3 regions of the Frigoribacterium sp. VKM Ac-2859 genome follow, and region 1 is predicted to be linked to each of the others. Evidence: predicted binding sites of a transcription regulator. Region 1 holds the regulator's gene; each other region holds the start of a gene.
The links. Region 1 encodes HrcA, which represses chaperone genes, less so after heat shock. Its sites were predicted from a motif close to TTNGCACTCGNNNNNNNCGAGTGCNAA; they were not measured.

Region 2: the regulator HrcA is predicted to act here: its motif matches at 3,277-3,303, upstream of groL (chaperonin GroEL).
Region 3: the regulator HrcA is predicted to act here: its motif matches at 3,907-3,933, upstream of groES (co-chaperone GroES).

Annotation. Positions count from the first base shown of each region.
Region 1 is NZ_JABMLC010000001.1:543,773-549,851, reverse strand. Features, by position in the region: gene HQQ78_RS02580 (DUF1990 family protein) at 1-434, shown strand, start outside; gene hemW (radical SAM family heme chaperone HemW) at 437-1,663, shown strand; gene HQQ78_RS15710 (DUF4870 domain-containing protein) at 1,794-2,297, opposite strand; gene hrcA (heat-inducible transcriptional repressor HrcA) at 2,478-3,500, shown strand; gene dnaJ (molecular chaperone DnaJ) at 3,610-4,725, shown strand; gene HQQ78_RS02555 (16S rRNA (uracil(1498)-N(3))-methyltransferase) at 4,728-5,471, shown strand; gene HQQ78_RS02550 (histidine triad nucleotide-binding protein) at 5,522-5,899, shown strand; gene HQQ78_RS02545 (PhoH family protein) at 5,982-6,079, shown strand, end outside.
Region 2 is NZ_JABMLC010000002.1:608,242-614,320, reverse strand. Features, by position in the region: gene HQQ78_RS10740 (nitroreductase family protein) at 1-153, opposite strand, end outside; gene msrB (peptide-methionine (R)-S-oxide reductase MsrB) at 153-554, opposite strand; gene HQQ78_RS10730 (DUF2332 domain-containing protein) at 646-1,620, shown strand; gene HQQ78_RS10725 (DUF3263 domain-containing protein) at 1,756-2,043, shown strand; gene HQQ78_RS10720 (LytR C-terminal domain-containing protein) at 2,061-2,633, shown strand; gene HQQ78_RS10715 (cold-shock protein) at 2,942-3,145, shown strand; gene groL (chaperonin GroEL) at 3,345-4,964, shown strand; gene HQQ78_RS10705 (cell wall metabolism sensor histidine kinase WalK) at 5,257-6,079, opposite strand, start outside.
Region 3 is NZ_JABMLC010000002.1:784,870-790,948, reverse strand. Features, by position in the region: gene tsaD (tRNA (adenosine(37)-N6)-threonylcarbamoyltransferase complex transferase subunit TsaD) at 1-746, shown strand, start outside; gene HQQ78_RS11535 (DUF4190 domain-containing protein) at 865-1,269, shown strand; gene HQQ78_RS15935 (DUF4190 domain-containing protein) at 1,449-2,531, shown strand; gene HQQ78_RS11525 (class I SAM-dependent methyltransferase) at 2,681-3,874, opposite strand; gene groES (co-chaperone GroES) at 4,019-4,315, shown strand; gene rarD (EamA family transporter RarD) at 4,512-5,492, shown strand; gene HQQ78_RS11510 (ABC transporter substrate-binding protein) at 5,655-6,079, shown strand, end outside.

The DNA.
Region 1 (6,079 bases):
TCCTCACGGCGGGCACGACGGCCACGCTCAGCATCGAGGCCTACGGGCGCACGGTCGAGGCCCCGGTGCGCGTCGTCTACGTGATCGACGAACCGAAGCGCAAGGGTTTCGCGTACGGAACCCTCGACGGCCACCCCGAGAGCGGCGAGGAGTCCTGGATCGTCGACCAGACCGACGACGGTTCGGTCTGGCTCTCCATCCGGTCGTTCTCGAAGCCGTCGAGCGCGAAGTGGCGTCTCGTGGCACCGTTCCTGCGGCGCACGCAGGCGCAGTACACGAAGCGGTACCTGCGGGCACTGAGCCTCAACGAGAAGGGCGAACAGACCGACGAGGTCGTCGTCGTCGAGGACACCGAGGCCGGCGTCGGCGACCCCCGCGGTGACGAGCGCCCCCCGACCGGCCCGCGCGGCGACGCCGCGGGAACCGGCGCCTGACGGTGCCCGGAGCCCTTCCCCTCGGCGATCCCGCCCCCGTCGACGGACGCCTGCCCGAGACCGTCGCCGTCGGCGCGGACGACCGCAACTTCGGGGTCTACCTGCACGTCCCGTTCTGCCGCGTGCGCTGCGGGTACTGCGACTTCAACACCTACACGGGCGACGAGCTGCGAGGCGCTCGTCGCGACGACTACGCCGGGCAGGCCGTCACCGAGATCGAGCTCGGGGGCCGGGTGCTGCGCGAGGCGGGCCTCCCGCCGCGCCGCGCCTCCTCGGTGTTCTTCGGCGGGGGCACCCCGACGATGCTGCCCTCGGGCGACCTCACGTCGATGCTCCACGCGATGGTCGACACCTGGGGTCTCGAGCCCGGCGCCGAGGTGACGACCGAGGCGAACCCCGACTCGGTCGACGCCGCGTACCTGCAGCAGCTCGCCGACGCCGGCTTCACGCGCGTCAGCTTCGGCATGCAGTCGGCCGTCCCGAGCGTGCTCGCCACCCTCGAGCGCACGCACGACCCCGAGCGCATCCCGTTCGTGGTGCGCTGGGCCCGTGACGCCGGGCTCGACGTCAGCCTCGACCTCATCTACGGCACGCCCGGCGAGACCCTCGACGACTGGAGGCGTTCCCTGGACGTCGCCCTCGAGCAGGAGCCCGACCACCTCTCCGCGTACTCGCTGATCGTCGAGGACGGCACGAAGCTCGCCCGCCAGATCAAGCGGGGCGAGGTCCCGATGCCCGACGACGACACCGCGGCCGACATGTACGAGATCGCGGACGACCGGCTCGCCGGCGCGGGCTACGACTGGTACGAGGTCAGCAACTGGTCGCGTGGCGTCGAGCACCGTTCCCGCCACAACCTGGCGTACTGGCAGGGCCACGACTGGTGGGGCGTCGGCCCGGGCGCGCACAGTCACGTCGGTGGCGTCCGCTGGTGGAACGTCAAGCACCCCGCCGCCTACCAGCAGCGCATGGCCGCGGGCGAGTCGCCGGCCGCCGGGCGCGAGACCCTCGACGACGAGACCCGTCGGGTCGAGCGCGTCCTGCTCGGGGTGCGCATCCGCGAGGGGCTGCCCACCTCCGAGCTCGACGACGACGGACGCCGGGCCGTCGGTGGCCTCATCGCCGACGGCTGGGTCGAGGGGCGTCCGGCCCTGCGGGGTCGTGTCGTGCTCACGCGCGAGGGGCGGCTCATGGCCGACGCCGTCGTGCGGCGTCTGCTGCCCGACTGAGCGTCCCGATCGTGCTGATCGCCGCGGCGCCCCGCGGTGGCGACCAGGAGGCGCGGGCCCGGAACGCAGGAGGCGCGGCTCCCGGGGGGAGTCGCGCCTCGCGTCGTGCCCGTCCGGGCCGGTCGACCGTCTACTTGACGAACTCGATGGTCAGCGGGTACTTGTACCACTCGCCCTTGTTGGCCGCGACGGCGGCGATGATCGAGAAGATGATCACGAGGATGCCGGCGACGAGGGCGAGCACCCCTCCGATGACGATGATCGACAGGATCGCCGAGATCACGTAGACGATGGCCATCGTGATCTGGAAGTTCAGCGCGGTCCTGGTGTGCTCCCGGATGAACGGGCCGCGGTCCTTCAACACGAGGTAGCCGACGAGGGCGGGGACGAACGCGAAGAGGATCCCGCCGAGGTGGATGAGCGTCGACCAGAGCTTCTCGTCCTCGGGGCGCATCGGCTGGACGGGCTGCGGCTGGTAGCCGGGCTGCTGGCCGAAGCCGGGGCCGGACTGCTGGCCCTGGCCGGGCTGACCCTGGCCGGGCAGACCCTGCCCGTACGGCTGGCCGGGCTGACCGTTCTGGCCGGGCTGGCCGTTCTGCGGGCCGTTCGGCTGGGCGGGAGGGTTCTCGGTCATGGCTGCACCTGTTCGTGAGTGTCCTGCGGATGTCCCCGCCACCCTAGGGCAGCCGGGCGCGGCCCGAGTAGGCCTCGCGACGGAGGTGTCGTACGATTGGCAGTCCGGCACGTCGAGTGCCAGGCCCGGTCGCCCGGCGTGCGGACGACCCGGGGGACGTCGAGCGAAGAGAGGTGCGTCATGGTCTCCGAACGCGGTCTCGAAGTGCTTCGCGTCATCGTGCACGACTACGTCGCGTCCCGCGAGCCGGTCGGGTCGAAGTCCATCGTCGAGCGACACCAGTTCGGCGTCTCGGCGGCGACCATCCGCAACGACATGGCGCTGCTCGAAGAAGAAGAGCTCATCGCGGCACCGCACACCTCGTCGGGACGCGTGCCGACCGACAAGGGCTACCGGCTCTTCGTCAACCAGCTCGCCGACCTGCGCCCGCTCAGCGCGGCCCAGCGGCAGGCCATCGAGACGTTCCTGGGCGACTCCACCGACCTCGACGAGGTGCTCGGTCGGACGGTCCGGCTCCTGTCGCAACTCACCAACCAGGTGGCCCTGGTGCAGTACCCCACCTTCTCCCGGGCCCGCGTGCGTCACGTCGAGCTGGTCAGCCTGGGTGACGGTCGCGTCATGACGGTGCTGATCACCGACAGCGGCCAGGTCGAGCAACGGGTCGTCGACATCCGCACCGCCGTCGACGAGTCCTTCCTGTCCGAGTTGCGGGCCGCCATCAACGCCGCGGTCGGCGGTCGGCCCCTGGGTGAGGCCTCCACCGCCCTCACCGACCTGCCGGCGCGGTTCCGTCCCGACCTCGCGGCGGTCGTCGGCGTGGTCGTCGCGAGCCTCACCGAGCAGATCGCCTCCGGACGCCAGGACCGCCTCGTCATGGCCGGTGCGGCGAACCTGGTGCGCACGGGCGACGACTTCAGCGGCGACCTCTTCCCCGTGCTCGAGGCGATCGAAGAGCAGGTGGCCCTCTTGCGGCTCTTCGGCGAGATGCAACTCGACGCCGTCGACGTGGCCGCGAGCATCGGCCGCGAGAACGCGTCGTTCGGGTTGTCCCAGGCGTCCGTGCTGGCCAGCGGGTACTCGACGCAGGGCAGCGAGATCGCGAGGCTCGGCGTGCTCGGGCCCATGCGCATGGACTACTCGACCAACATGGCGGCGGTCCGTGCCGTCGCGCGGTACCTGTCGTCGCTGCTCACCGAGCGGTAGTCGACCACCACGGCCCCGGCCGTCCCACGACCCCCATCCCCGTCCCGGTCCGCCGGGCCCGGCCCCGCCGGGAAGACCACCACACCACACCAGAGGCAGACGAGAACCAGTGGCAGATCATTACGACGTCCTCGGAGTCGACCGTCAGGCGACCCCGGAAGAGATCAAGAAGGCGTACCGCAAGCTCGCCCGCGAGCTTCACCCCGACGTCAATCCCAGCCCCGACGCGTCCGAACGGTTCAAGGACGTCACGCACGCCTACGACGTGCTCAGCGACCCGCAGCAGCGCGAACGCTACGACCTCGGCCCCCAGCCCGGCTTCGGTGGCGGCGGCGGAGGCGGGGCCGCCGGCTTCGGCGACATCTTCGACGCGTTCTTCGGCGGCGGTGGCCAGGGCCAGCGTCAGGGTCCGCGGTCCCGGCGGGAACGCGGGCAGGACGCGCTCCTGCGCCTCGAGGTCGACCTCGAGGACATCGTCTTCGGCACGCAGCGCGACATCGAGGTCGATACGGCCGTCCTCTGCGACACGTGCAGCGGCTCGTGCTGCGCACCCGGCACCTCGCCCCAGACCTGCGACATCTGCGGTGGCTCCGGACAGATCCAGCGCACCGTGCGCTCGCTGCTCGGCAACGTCATGACGTCGAGCCCGTGCGGGACCTGCCGTGGTTACGGCACCGTCATCCCCAACCCCTGCCCCACGTGCCAGGGCCAGGGTCGCGTCCGGGCCCGACGTTCGATCCCCATCGACATCCCCGCGGGCGTCGACACCGGACTCCGGCTCCAGCTGCCCGGTCAGGGCGAGGTCGGCCAGGCCGGTGGCCCGAACGGCGACCTGTACCTCGAGGTCAAGGTGCGACACCACGACACCTACAGCCGCAACGGCGACGACCTGCTGGCCACGCTCGAGGTGCAGATGGCCGACGCCATCCTCGGCACGTCGACGACGCTCACCGGGCTCGACGGCGAGATCGAGGTCGAGATCAAGCCCGGCACCCAGAGCGCCGACATCCTCACCGTGAAGGACCGCGGCATCACCAGGCTGCGCGGCACGGGTCGCGGCGACCTCAAGATCGGCGTCCAGGTGGTCACCCCGACCAAGCTCAGCCACAAGGAGCGCGAGCTGATCGAGAAGTTCGCCTCGGGTCGGCGCTCCCCGGCGCCCGAGCTGTCGCACTTCCAGCAGGGTCTCTTCGGCAAGTTGCGCGACCGCTTCCTGAACTTCTGATCGTGGCGCACTTCTACCTGGTCGACGACCTGGTCGCCGCCGAGATCGGCTCGAGCGTCGAGCTGACCGGTTCCGAGGCCCGACACGCGGTCACGGTCAGCCGGGTGCGGGTGGGCGAGCCGCTGACCCTCGGCAACGGACGGGGGCTGGTGGTCCAGGGCGAGGTGTCCGAGGCGACCCCCGAGCGGCTGGTGCTGCTCGCGACCCGGGTCGTCCGGCACGAACCGCCGACGACGCGGCTGGTCCTCGCCCAGGCGCTGGCCAAGGGGGACCGCGACGAACTCGCCGTGCAGGCCGCGACCGAGCTCGGCGTCGACGAGATCGTCCCGTGGGCCGCGGCGCGCAGCATCTCCCGCTGGGAGGGCCCCAAGGTCGCCAAGGGCCTCACCCGCTGGTCGTCGATCGTCCGCGAGGCGACCAAGCAGTCGATCCGTCCCTGGTCGCCCGAGGTCTCGGGGCTCGCGACGACGCGGCAGCTGGCCGAGCGCGCCTCCCGCGATCTCGTCCTCGTGCTCGAGCCGTCGGCCGAGCAGGCGCTCACGGCGGTCGACCTGACCGCAGGAGGCGCGGTGCCCGACCGCGTCGTCGTGGTCGTCGGTCCCGAGGGCGGGGTGTCGCCCGCCGAGCTGCACCAGCTCACCGAGGCGGGTGCCCGCGCCGTGCGCCTCGGCGACGCCGTCCTGCGGACCTCCACGGCCGGTCCCGCCGCGCTGTCCGTGCTGAGCGCGCGACTCGGTCGCTGGTGACCTCGACGCCCCCCGGGGCCGTGTCGGCGGTCGTCGCTACGATGGGCAGCATGTCCGAGACCTCCGACGAGCCCACCGTCTTCAGCCGCATCGTCGCGCGCGAGATCCCCGCCGACATCGTCTTCGAGAGCGACGCGGTCATCGCCTTCAGCGACATCGCGCCCCGGGCACCCGTCCACCTGCTCGTGGTGCCCAAGACCCAGGCGTACCGCGACGTCGTCGAACTCGCCGCGGGCGACCCGGCGTTGCTCGCCGAACTGGTGGCGACCGCCTCCCGGCTCGCGGCCGACCCGGCAGCGTTCGGGGAACACTCCGGGTCCGAGTTCCGTTTGATCTTCAACACCGGCGCATCCGCCGGGCAGACCGTGTTCCACGTGCACGCCCATGTGCTCGGTGGACCCCTGGAGGAAGGCACCCTTGCCCACTAGCGACACGAACGCCACCGGCCCCTCGACACCGACGACGGGCGACGACGTCCGTCGCGTCGACGTGACCGTCGACGGCGTCGCCATGGTCCAGCTCCTGGGCCCGCAAGACCGCCTGCTGCGTGCGGTCGAGAAGCAGTACCCCGACGTCCGCGTGCTCGTCCGCGGCAACGAGGTCACCCT
Region 2 (6,079 bases), on a different contig from region 1:
GAACTCGATCAGGCGCCAGGGCCTCAGCTCGGAGTGGTCCGCCACCGTCGCCGCCGACCGCACCGCGTCGAGCAACTGCTCGTGCGTCGGCGCGACGTCGGTGACCTTCGACCGCGACCGACGACGCCGGGCGGCGTCGGCGACGGCGCTCACTACTCGGCGGCCTTGAAGTCGAGCGAGATGCTGTTCATGCAGTAACGGTCGCCGGTCGGCGTGCCGAAACCGTCGGGGAACACGTGGCCGAGGTGCGAACCGCAGTTCGCGCACCGGACCTCGGTGCGGGTCATGCCGAGCGAGTTGTCCTCGATCAGCTGGACCGCGTCCGGGTTCACCGACTCGTAGAAGCTGGGCCAGCCGCAGCCGCTGTCGAACTTGGTGCCGCTCTTGAACAGTTCGGCGCTGCACGCCGCACAGGCGTAGACGCCGGCACGGCTCTCGTCGAGCAGTTCACCCGTCCACGGGCGCTCGGTGGCGGCCTCCCGCAGGACGGAGTACTGCTCGGCGTCGAGCTCTTCGCGCCACTGCTCGTCGGTCTTCTCGATCTTGTACGCCACGATGATCTCCTTGCTTGTCGGGACTCCTCATTCAACACGGTCGGCCGGTGCACGATTCCCGGGCCCCCACCGGGCTGTCAGACTCCTGCTCGTGAGCACCTCCGACCGCTTCCTGGCCGCGGCCCTCGCCTTCGACCGCGAGGGGTCGCCGTCGCAGGCAGAACTCGCGCGGGGCGTCGCGGGTGATCCGGCGGCGCTCGCCGTCGTCGATCGAGCCGAGGAGGCGCGGCGCCAGCCCGTCCTCTTCCTCGCGGTCTGCCGGTGGCTGGGTGCGCCGCACGGCCCCTGGTCGGTGCTGCGGCCCTGGCTGCTCGCCCGCTCCGACGACGTCGTGGCCGAACTCGGCCGGCGGCTCACCCAGACCAACGACGTGCGCCGCTGCGCGCCGCTGTCGATCGCGCTGGCCCGCGTGCCGGGCCCGATCGCCCTGATCGAGGTCGGCGCCTCGGCCGGGCTCTGCCTCGGTGTCGACCGCTACGGCTACCGCTCGGGTGACCGGAGTTGGGGCGATCCGTCGAGCACGGTGCAGCTCGGGATCGACGTCGTCGTCGAGGGCGCGGCCCGGTCCGAGGCGGAGCTGCCGACGGCCCCGCTTCCCGAGATCGTCTGGCGGGCGGGGATCGACCTCGACCCGGTCGACGTCCGCGACCCCGACCAGGTCGCCTGGCTCGCGACGCTGCTGCCCCCCGAGCGCGCCGATCGGCGGGACCTGCTGGGGCGGGCCGTCGCGCTCGCCCGCACCGCGCCTCCTCGTCTCGTGGCGGCGGACGCCGTCGACGGTCTCGCCCCGCTCGCGGCCGAGGCCCCGACGGGCGTCACGCTCGTCGTCGTCTCGACGGGCACACTCGTCTACCTGCCGGGTCGCCGGCGTCAGGCCTTCGTCGACGAGGTCGGCCGGCTGGGCGCGCGGTGGATCTCGTACGAACGGCGCGACCTGCTGACCGACGTGGTCGCAGAGGTGCAGCCGAGGGTGTCTCCCGACGACGCGTTCGCGGCCCTCGCCCTCGACGGCCGGGTGCTGGGCGTGGGGGACGCCCACGGCACGCGGCTGAACCTCACGGCCTGACCGCGGGTCGGGAGCTCGCGGCACCCGGCGGCTCCCCGAGCGGGTGGACGGGTTGTCGGACCACGCCCCCGGCCTCCGCGATCGGTCGGGGCGCCGCCCATAGGATGACCCGGAACCCAGGGGAGGGCCTCGACGATGGACGAGAAGGCGACAGGTGACGACGTGCGCTCGAGCGCGTTGTCCGAGCTCGACCGTGCCGTCCTGGACTTCGAGCAGCACGCCCCGGCCGCCGCCGGTGCCCGGGAGGCCGCCGTCCGTCGCGAGTTCGGCCTCGGGATCGTCCGCTACCAGCAACTGCTCAACTCGCTCATAGACCGACCCGCTGCACTGGCCTACGCACCCATGCTCGTCGGCCGCCTGCAGCGCCTGCGAGTCGCCCGCCGCGACGCCCGATCGACCCGTTCGTTCGGTCCGACCCGCTGACCCACGAGAGACCACGCATGCCGAAATTCGACCGAGACCGGTTCGACGACGTCCCCGCCGACCTCGACCGGGTCGGAGCCCACCGGGCCGAGAAGCGCCCCGGCAGCGGCTGGATCGCCTTCGCCTGGGCCGCGCTGGCCGTCGGCGTCCTGGTCGGTGCCGGCGTGGTCTACCTCGGCGTCGCGAACAACAGCTTCCAGTTCGTCAACCCCTCGTCGTCGAGCACCGCCGAGGCCGGGGCTCCCGAGAGCGACACGCCGACCCCGACGGCCACGCCGTCGGTCACCCCCCTCACCGACCCCTCACAGGTCGACCCCTCGGTGACGACCATCACCGTCCTGAACGGCACCGCCACGGCCGGGCTCGCGGGTTCGGCCTCCGAGCGGCTCGAGACCGCCGGCTGGGTCGTCGGCACCCAGGGCAACGCCAGCGAGCGCGTCGCGACGTCCACCGTCTACTACTCGGCGGCCGTCGACGAGGCCGTGGCGCTCGGGCTCGCCCAGCAGCTCGGCATCTCGGACGTCGAGCTCACCGAGGCGTTCCCCGGGGCAGCGGTCACCGTCGTCCTCGGGGCCGACTACGGCGCCTGAAGACGCCGCTCCCGCGGCATCGATCCGAGGAGGCGCGCGTCCCGTCGGGCCCTCACCGCACCTCCCGTGTTACGCCCACGTTTAATAACCGGTGAAATCCTCGTTTTCTGCGGGTGTTTCTCGGTCGGGGCGCGCTTTTCCGCTTTTCCCGTGGTTACCATCTGGAATTGGTCGCCCCTCACGGCTCGCCGACCTGGTGTTCTGCACGAGTGACGCTGTCCCGTCCGGGTTCGCAGGTCGCTGCGTCGACGACCCGGCCCTGCAGCACCGCACGCGCCGTACCACCACAGCAAAAGGGGAGCGACACCATGGCAAACGGGACCGTGAAATGGTTCAACGCGGAGAAGGGCTACGGCTTCATCACCGTCGAGGGTGACGGCCAGGACGTCTTCGTGCACTACTCGGCCATCGACATGAGCGGGTACAAGGTGCTCGAAGAGGGCCAGGCCGTCGTGTTCGAGGTCGGCACGGGCGACAAGGGGCCGCAGGCGGAGTCCGTCCGGCTCGCCTGAGGCCCGTCGGAGCGCCTCGCCGCGCCGACTCCCACGCCGCACGCCGCCACGGTCCACCGTGGCGGCGTGCTCGTGCGTCCGGGCCCCGTCACGTCACTTGCACTCTCATCGGGCGAGTGCCAGAATCGTTGCTGGCACTCGCGACACGTGAGTGCCAATGCTTCTGCTTCATGACGTCCGGGAGGGACGAAAAACACACATGGCTAAGATCATTGCTTTTGACGAAGAGGCCCGTCGTGGCCTCGAGCGTGGCCTGAACATCCTGGCCGACGCGGTGAAGGTCACGCTCGGCCCGCGTGGTCGCAACGTCGTGCTCGAGAAGAAGTGGGGCGCCCCCACCATCACGAACGACGGCGTCTCCATCGCCAAAGAGATCGAGCTCGACGACCCCTTCGAGAAGATCGGTGCCGAGCTCGTCAAAGAGGTCGCGAAGAAGACCGACGACGTCGCCGGTGACGGCACGACCACCGCGACGGTGCTGGCCCAGGCCCTCGTCCGCGAAGGTCTGCGCAACGTCGCGGCCGGTGCCGACCCCATCTCGCTGAAGCGCGGCATCGAGAAGGCCGCCCAGGCCGTCTCCGACCAGCTGCTCGCCGACGCGAAGGACATCGAGACCAAAGAGCAGATCGCTGCCACGGCCTCGATCTCGGCCGCCGACCCCACCATCGGTGCGCTCATCGCCGAGGCGATCGACAAGGTCGGCAAAGAGGGCGTCGTCACCGTCGAGGAGAGCAACACCTTCGGCACCGAGCTCGAGCTCACCGAGGGCATGCGCTTCGACAAGGGCTACCTGTCGCAGTACTTCGTCACCGACCCCGAGCGTCAGGAGGCCGTCTTCGAGGACGCCTACGTGCTCATCGTCAACTCGAAGATCTCGAACATCAAGGACCTGCTGCCGATCGTCGACAAGGTGATCCAGTCGGGCAAGCAGCTGCTGATCATCGCCGAGGACGTCGACGGCGAGGCCCTGGCCACGCTCGTCGTGAACAAGATCCGCGGCATCTTCAAGTCGGTCGCCGTCAAGGCCCCCGGCTTCGGTGACCGTCGCAAGGCTCAGCTCCAGGACATCGCCATCCTCACCGGTGGTCAGGTCATCGCCGAAGAGGTCGGTCTCAAGCTCGAGAACGCGACGCTCGACCTGCTCGGCCGTGCCCGCAAGGTCATCATCACCAAGGACGAGACGACCATCGTCGAGGGTGCCGGCGACGACGAGCAGATCGCCGGCCGCGTCCGTCAGATCCGCAGCGAGATCGAGGCGACCGACAGCGACTACGACCGCGAGAAGCTCCAGGAGCGCCTCGCGAAGCTCGCCGGTGGCGTCGCCGTCATCAAGGCGGGTGCCGCGACCGAGGTCGAGCTGAAAGAGCGCAAGCACCGCATCGAGGACGCCGTGCGCAACGCGAAGGCCGCCGTCGAAGAGGGCATCGTCGCCGGTGGTGGCGTCGCTCTCATCCAGGCCGGCAAGACCGCTCTGGCCAACCTGCAGCTCGAGGGCGACGAGGCGACGGGTGCGAACATCGTCCGCGTCGCGATCGACGCTCCCCTGAAGCAGATCGCCTTCAACGCCGGCATGGAGCCCGGCGTCGTGGCCGACAAGGTCCGAGGGCTCGACATCGGTTGGGGCCTCAACGCCGCGACCGGCGAGTACGTCGACATGCTGGCCGCCGGCATCATCGACCCCGCCAAGGTCACGCGCTCGGCTCTGCAGAACGCCGCGTCGATCGCCGGTCTGTTCCTCACGACCGAGGCCGTCGTCGCCGACAAGCCCGAGAAGAACCCGGCCCCGGTCGGCGACCCCTCGGGTGGCATGGACTTCTAGTCCGCAGCCGCGCGGCTCACGCCGCGCACACGCTCAAGGGCGGTTCCCCTCCGGGGGAGCCGCCCTTCGGCGTCGCCGCGGGAGAGGCGCGCCTCGTGCTCGGTGGTTCGGCCGCTTCCGCTTCCGTGGAACACGCCAGGACGTGGTCACGACGCCACGAGAAAACGTGGTGCAGTGCCCACTTCGTGGCGTCGTGGCACGGTCGCGCAGGGCGCAGGGCGCAGGGCGCAGGGCGCAGGGCGCAGGGCGCACGGCTCGGGGCCCGGGGGCCGGGCGGGCCGTGCCGGTCGGGCTAGGCGGTCACGCCGGCGGGCTCGGCCGCGATGACGGCGTCGGCGGGCATCAGCGGCAGGGCCACACGGAAGGTGGCTCCACCGCCGGGGGTGTCGTCGACGTCCACCGAGCCGCCGTGGGCCGCGACGATGCCCGAGACGATGGCCAGGCCGAGGCCGCTGCCACCGGTGTCGCGCGTGCGGGACGAGTCGGCACGCCAGAACCGCTGGAAGATCTTCTCGCGGATCTGCGGCGGGATGCCCTCGCCGTGGTCGACGATGGCGACGGTGGCCACACCGCGTCCGGGGTCGGACTGCACCACGAGTTCGATCGGGCTGTCCGGCTCGGTGAACCGCATGGCGTTGCCCATCAGGTTGGTGATCACCTGACGGATCTTGTTCTCTTCGCCGTGCACGATGGCCGGGGCCTCGAACCTCTGCACCTCGTCCTGCAGCTGGGCGGCCGTCGCCGTGTCGCCGTTGCGGACGGCCCGAGCCCTCAGGCTGCGGAGGCGCGCGAGGGTCGCGCCCGCGAACGAGATCGGGCTCGTCGCGCCGACGGCTGCGCCCGTGAGCGCCGTGCCCGTCGCGGGGGTGTTCGCGGCGGGCGAAGCCGTCTCGGGGGAACGTCCGTCGGCTGGGGTCTCGTCGCCGTCGGCGGGGGTGGGCGACGGCGCGAGGACGGGCTCGAGCACGATCACGTCGATGTCGCGATCGGGGTTCGACGCCATGGTGTCGAGGGCCGAGTCGCGGGCGAGCTGGACGAGGTCGACGGGGCCGAGCTCGAGCGGCTTGGACTCGTCGAGACGGGCGAGGGCGAGCAGGTCCTGCACCAGGACGCCC
Region 3 (6,079 bases), on a different contig from region 1:
CGACGGGCAAGCCCCTCTACGCCGTGAACCACCTCGTCGGCCACGTCGGGGCGGACGTGCTCCGCGCCGACGGCAGCGAGCTCGAGTTGCCGACCATCGCGCTGCTCGTCTCGGGCGGTCACACCTCGTTGTTGCACGTGCGCGACCTCGTCGACGACGTCGAACTGCTCGGCGAGACGATCGACGACGCCGCGGGTGAAGCGTTCGACAAGGTGGCCCGCCTGCTCGGCCTGCCCTACCCCGGCGGGCCGCAGATCGACCGCGTCGCCGAAGGCGGCGATCCGAGGGCCGTCCGCTTCCCGCGCGGGCTGACCCTCCCGAAGGACCTCGCGAAGCACCGGTACGACTTCTCGTTCTCGGGGCTGAAGACGGCCGTCGCCCGGTGGGTCGAACAGCGTCGCAGCGAAGGAGGCGCGGTGCCCGTCGCCGACGTCGCCGCCAGCTTCCGCGAGGCCGTCGCCGACGTCCTGCTCACCAAGGCCCTCGCGGCCTGCGCCGACCGGGGCGTCCCCCGCCTGCTGCTCGGCGGGGGAGTCGTCGCCAACGCCCGCGTGCGCGAGCTCGCGGCCGAACGCTGTGCGGCGGCGGGGGTCGAGCTGCGCGTGCCGCCCCTCTCGCTCTGCACCGACAACGGCGCCATGATCGCGGCACTCGGTGCCGAGCTCGTGTCGCGGGGTCGGGCGCCCTCGCCTCTCGACTTCGGGGCCGACTCGACGCTGCCCGTGACGACGGTCCAGGCCGTCTGAACCCCGCTGCGGGGCCCGGGCGACCGGCCCCCGGTCGCCGGTCATGGGCCGCCGATAGCATGGGCGCTCGACCGACCGCGGCCGTCACCGGCCGACCCTCAGCAGAAGGACGTCTCCGATGACCGACCAGAACCCCGCCCCCCACGGCCAGCCCTCTCCGCAGAATCCCTACCAGGGCCAGCAGCCGGCCTACCCGGGGCAGCCCTCCGGTGGTCAGCCCTCTTACCAGGGGCAGAACGGCGCTCGTCCCGGTCAGCGCAACACCCTCGCCCTCGTGTCGATGATCCTCGGCATCGCGGGCTTCGTGACCTCGATCACGGCCATCGGTGCCATCGTGACCGGCCACATGGCGTTGAGCCAGATCAAGAAGCGGGGCGAAGAGGGCCGGGGGATGGCCCTGACGGGGCTCATCCTCGGCTACGTCGTCGTGGCGCTGACGATCCTGACGATCATCCTGCTCTTCGTCGTCTTCGGTGCGATCGCCAGCAACCCCGACCTCTACGACGGCAGCTACAACTCCTGAGGCCGCGGGCGCGCCCCCATGGGCGACGCCTCCCAGGGGCCGCTCATCGGCGGCCTCGCTAGCATGACGGGGTCCGCACCGGACGGTGCGGGCCCTTTCGTGTCCCGGGACGCGACCGTCACGGGTGTGACCGGCCGCCCCGATGGCACGACCGACGCACCGCTCGCGAAAGGCAGCTGATGGCCACCGACGACACCACCCCCGAGAAGCCGTCCTCGGCGCCGACCGCGCCCTCGGCTCCGACGCCGCCCGCGGCACCCACCGCGCCCCCGACGCGCCCGACCGAGGGTGGCGACGGGGCCACCGCCTCACCGCCGCTGCCTCCCACCGCCTTCCCGGGAGCCGCGTCCCAGCAGCCGTCGTCCCAGCCGCCCGCGTCGTCGCCCTACGCCGGGGCCGGCGTGCCGCCGACGGGGTCGGCGCCGTACGGGGCACCCCAGGGCGCCCCGGCGCCGCAGTCCCGTCCGGGTCAGGTCCCGCCGGGTGCTCCTCAGCCGCCCCGGCCGCCCTACGGCCAGCCGGGTGCACAGCCGCCGGCGGGGTACGGGCAGCAGGGCTACGGGCAGCAGGCGCAGAACCGGCCGCAGGGCTACGGGCAGCAGCCCGGGTACGGCCAGCAGCCGGGGTACGGCCAGCAGTCTCAGGGGCAGCGGCCTGGCTACGGGCAGCCACAGGGGCAGCCCTCGGGCCAAGGCCAGCCTCAGGGCCAGCAGCCGGGGTACGGCCAGCCTCAGGGCTTCGGCCAACAGCCCCAGGGCTACGGCGAACAGCCCCAGGGGCAGCAGCCGTCCGGGCAGTCCGGTGCGCCGTACGGTCAGCAGTCGTTCGGCCAGCAGGGTCAGCCCGTCGGACAGTACGGTCAGCAGCCCTACGGCCAGCAGGGCCAGCCCGGCGGAGCGTACGGCCAGCAGGGCCAGCCCGGCGGAGCGTACGGCCAGCAGGCCTACGGCTCGCCCTACCCGCCGTACGCCTCGGCCGGCGCCGCACAGCCCCCGCGCCTCCTCAGCCTCCTGGCGATGATCGGCTCGATCGCCGGTCTCGTGCTCGCGCCCGTCACCTTCGGGCTCTCGATCGTGGCGTCCATCGCGGGCATCGTGCTCGGGCACCTGGGCATGTCGCGTGAGCGTCCCGCGAGGGGGTTCTGGCTCACCGGGCTCATCGTCGGCTACGCCGGCGTCGTGCTCATCGTGATCGGCTGGATCGCCTTCGGCCTCTTCATCGCCGGCTTCTCGTCGGGTTCCGACTACTACGGCGGGTACTGAGTCCGGCTCCACCCCGGTGGGGCACGAGTGGGCAGGAGGCGTCGCCGCAGGGGCGAGAAGCGTCTTCTGCCCACTCGTGCGTCACCACGAGGGCGCGACGGCGGGGGCCGGCAGCAGCGAGACCCGCCGCTCTCGCGTCCCGCCCGGCGTCAGACCAGGCGCTCGCAGAGCAGGGCGGTGTGCCGCCCCGCGACCCGGGTGAGGACGAGGGTCGCCGACCCGGTCCCCTGCAACGAGAGTCGCTTGCGGAACGTCGCGGGGTCGACGTCGACTCCGCGCTTCTTGATCTCGAGACGCCCGATGCCCCGGGCCCGCAGCTCGCGCTTCAGCGTCCGCTCGTCGAGCGGGAACGTCTCGAGCACGCGGAATCCCTGCGCGAAGGGGGTGTCGACCCGCGCCTCCGTCGTCAACCAGGCGATGTCGCGACTGATCATCCGGGCGTCGATCGAGCGGGCCAGGTCGCCGATGAGGCGTGCCCGGATCACGGCGCCGTCGGGTTCGTAGAGGTACTCGCCGAGGTCGCCCGGGTCGACGTCGTCCGAGTCGGCGGCGGCCGTCAACTCCGACGCCCCGGAGGCGCCGATCACCAGGGCGGACCGGCCCACTCCCGGCCGCGCGAGCGGCCCGAACCACACGCCCACCTCGACCACGTCGCGGTCGACCGAGATCCACTGGCATTCGGCGTCCGTCGGCAGCAGCTCGCGGTCGACGCCCGGACCGAGCTTGACCCCGGTGGGCAGGCGGTCGGCGAAGCCGAAGGCGACGTCGAGGCCGGGGGACCAGTCGGCCGGATCGGCGAGGCGCTTGGTGGCGGTGTGGCCGGACGTCCGTCGCGCCGGGTCGAGGAAGACCCCCTCGACGCCTGCGAGGTCGGTCGTGGCGGCGTCCCCCTGCTCGACCCGTGACGACGGCCACGGCGCGAGGTTGTACGAGGCGACGGCCGCGGTCACCTCGTCGCGGTCGACGGCGAGCACGTCGAGGTCGAGTGCGGCGAAGGCCAGGGCGTCGCCCCCGATGCCGCAGCCCAGGTCGGCGACGCTGCCGATCCCCGCCGCGGCGTAGCGTCCGGCGTGGCGGGCGGCGACCGGGAGGCGCGTGGCCTGTTCGAGGCCCGCCTCGGTGAACAGCATGCGGCTCGCGAACTCGCCGAACTTGGCCACGGCCCGGCCGCGGAGCCGGGCCTGCGTGAGCACCGCCGACACGAGGGCGGGGGAATGGCCTTGCTTGCGCAACGCGGCCACCGTGCCGACGACGTCGTCACCGGAGGCGCCGCCCGCCGGCAGCGAGTCGAGCAGCCGCAGCCCCTCGGGCGAGAGGACTTCGAGCAGCTCGGAGGAATCCATGTCGTCCAGTGTGACGCACGCGGGCAGACGCGTTGGCACTCGGATTGACCGAGTGCCAGTCTCGTCCTACAGTTGTTCTGGCACTCGCCCCCGGCAAGTGCCAGCCCCCATGTTTTCGTAGCACCGAGAAAGAAGAGGTCACCCGTGTCGGTCAGCATCAAGCCGCTCGAAGATCGCATCGTCATTCGTCAGGTCGAAGCCGAGCAGACCACTGCTTCGGGTCTCGTGATCCCCGACACCGCCAAGGAGAAGCCCCAAGAGGGTGAAGTGGTGGCGGTCGGCCCGGGCCGCATCGACGACAACGGCAACCGCGTGCCGCTCGACGTCGCCACCGGCGACAAGGTCATCTACAGCAAGTACGGCGGAACCGAGGTGAAGTACGGCGGAGAAGACCTCCTCGTGCTCTCGGCCCGCGACGTCCTGGCGGTCATCGTCCGCTAGCACCCCGGCACGGCTCCGGCCGTGCTCCGCGACCCCGGTCGCCGTCCCGAAGGCCCCTGCTCCGGCAGGGGCCTTCGCCGTGTCGGCACCGTGTCGGCCGACGAGGGCCCGTCCCCAGGCGTCGTCGTCCGTCGATCGATCCACGGTGGCAGGAGTGGCCGTTCCGGCGGCGGGCGCAGCCACCTAGAGTCGCCTGGTGACCTCGACCCGCGCCTCCTCGTCCCCCTCCGCCCCGACCTCGGGGCTCGGCGTCGACGGGGCCGGCGGGGCGGGCCTCGCCTACGCCCTGGGGGCCTACGGGCTCTGGGGCGTCCTGCCGGTGTACTTCCTGCTGCTGGCCCCGGCCGGCCCGTTCGAGATCGTCGCCTGGCGGGTGCTCTTCTCGCTCGTCTTCTGCGCGGTGCTGCTCGTCGTGACGGGGGCGCTGCGCTCGTTCCTGGCCCTGCTGCGACAGCCGCGCCTGGTGGCCACCATGGGGGTGGCCGGCGCGTTCATCGTCGTCAACTGGACGGTCTTCATCTCGGCGACGCTCAGCGGGCACGTGGTCGAGGCGGCGCTCGGGTACTTCTTCAACCCGATCGTCACCGTCCTGCTCGGCGTGGTCGTGCTGCGCGAGCGTCTCCGCACGACCCAGTGGGTGGCCGTCGGGCTGAGCGCCGTCGCCGTCCTCGTGATCGCCGTCGGGGCGGGCCGGCCGCCGTTCATCTCGCTCGTCCTCGCGTTCTCGTTCGGGCTCTACGGCCTGGTCAAGAAGCAGGTCGGCGGTCGGGTCGACGCGGTCGGCGGGCTCACGCTCGAGACGCTCTGGATCGCCCCCTTCGCAGCCGTCACCCTGATCGTGCTGCACGTGACGGGCCTCGGCGGCGGCGTCGTGCTCGGCACCGTGAGCGTCGGGCACACCCTCGCCACGATCGGCACGGGCGTGATCACGGCCGTGCCCCTGTTGCTCTTCGCTTCGGCGACGCGTCGATTGCCCCTGACGACCGTGGGGTTGACCCAGTACGTCGCTCCCGTGCTGCAGTTCGTCGTGGGGGTCGTCGTGCTCGGCGAGCACATGTCGACCGCGCGGTGGGTCGGCTTCGCCATCGTCTGGGTCGCATCGATCGTGCTGACCGTCGACATGGTCCGTGCGGGGCGACGATCACGCCGGCCCCTCGCCGTGGCCCCGACCGCCTAGAAGCGACCATCCCTCGCAAAGTCACGAATGGCTAACGAAACGTCACTTTGACGTCGAGAACACACGCCAGAAACATTCGACCCCTAGTTTCGGACCAATCGCGGCAGGTTCGACCGCCACCGGTCGGGCTGCACTGCCGCTGTCCACGAAAGGGTTCCACGGATGATCCGATCCAGCACCGCCCTCCGAGCACTGGCTCTCGCCGGCGCAGCCTCCGTGCTGCTCGCTGCCTGTTCGACGGCATCTCCCTCTGACGACGCCTCGTCGTCGTCGTCGGCCAAGGCCGATCCCGCCGCCAAGTGCGAGGTCGGTACGCCCAGCACCGATCCCTTCGCGATCGGCACCATGCTGCCGCTGACCGGAACCCTGGCCTACCTCGGCCCGCCCGCCATCGCGGGCGCCAACCTGGCCATCAGCGACATCAACGCCGCCGGCGGCGTGCTCGACCAGCCGGCCGAGATCTCGACCAGCACCGACTCGGGCGACAGCAACGACATGACCGTGTCGAGCAACGCCGCGACGCAGCTGATCGACGCGAAGGTACCCGTCGTGCTCGGTGCCGAGTCGTCGAGCGTCACGCTCAACGT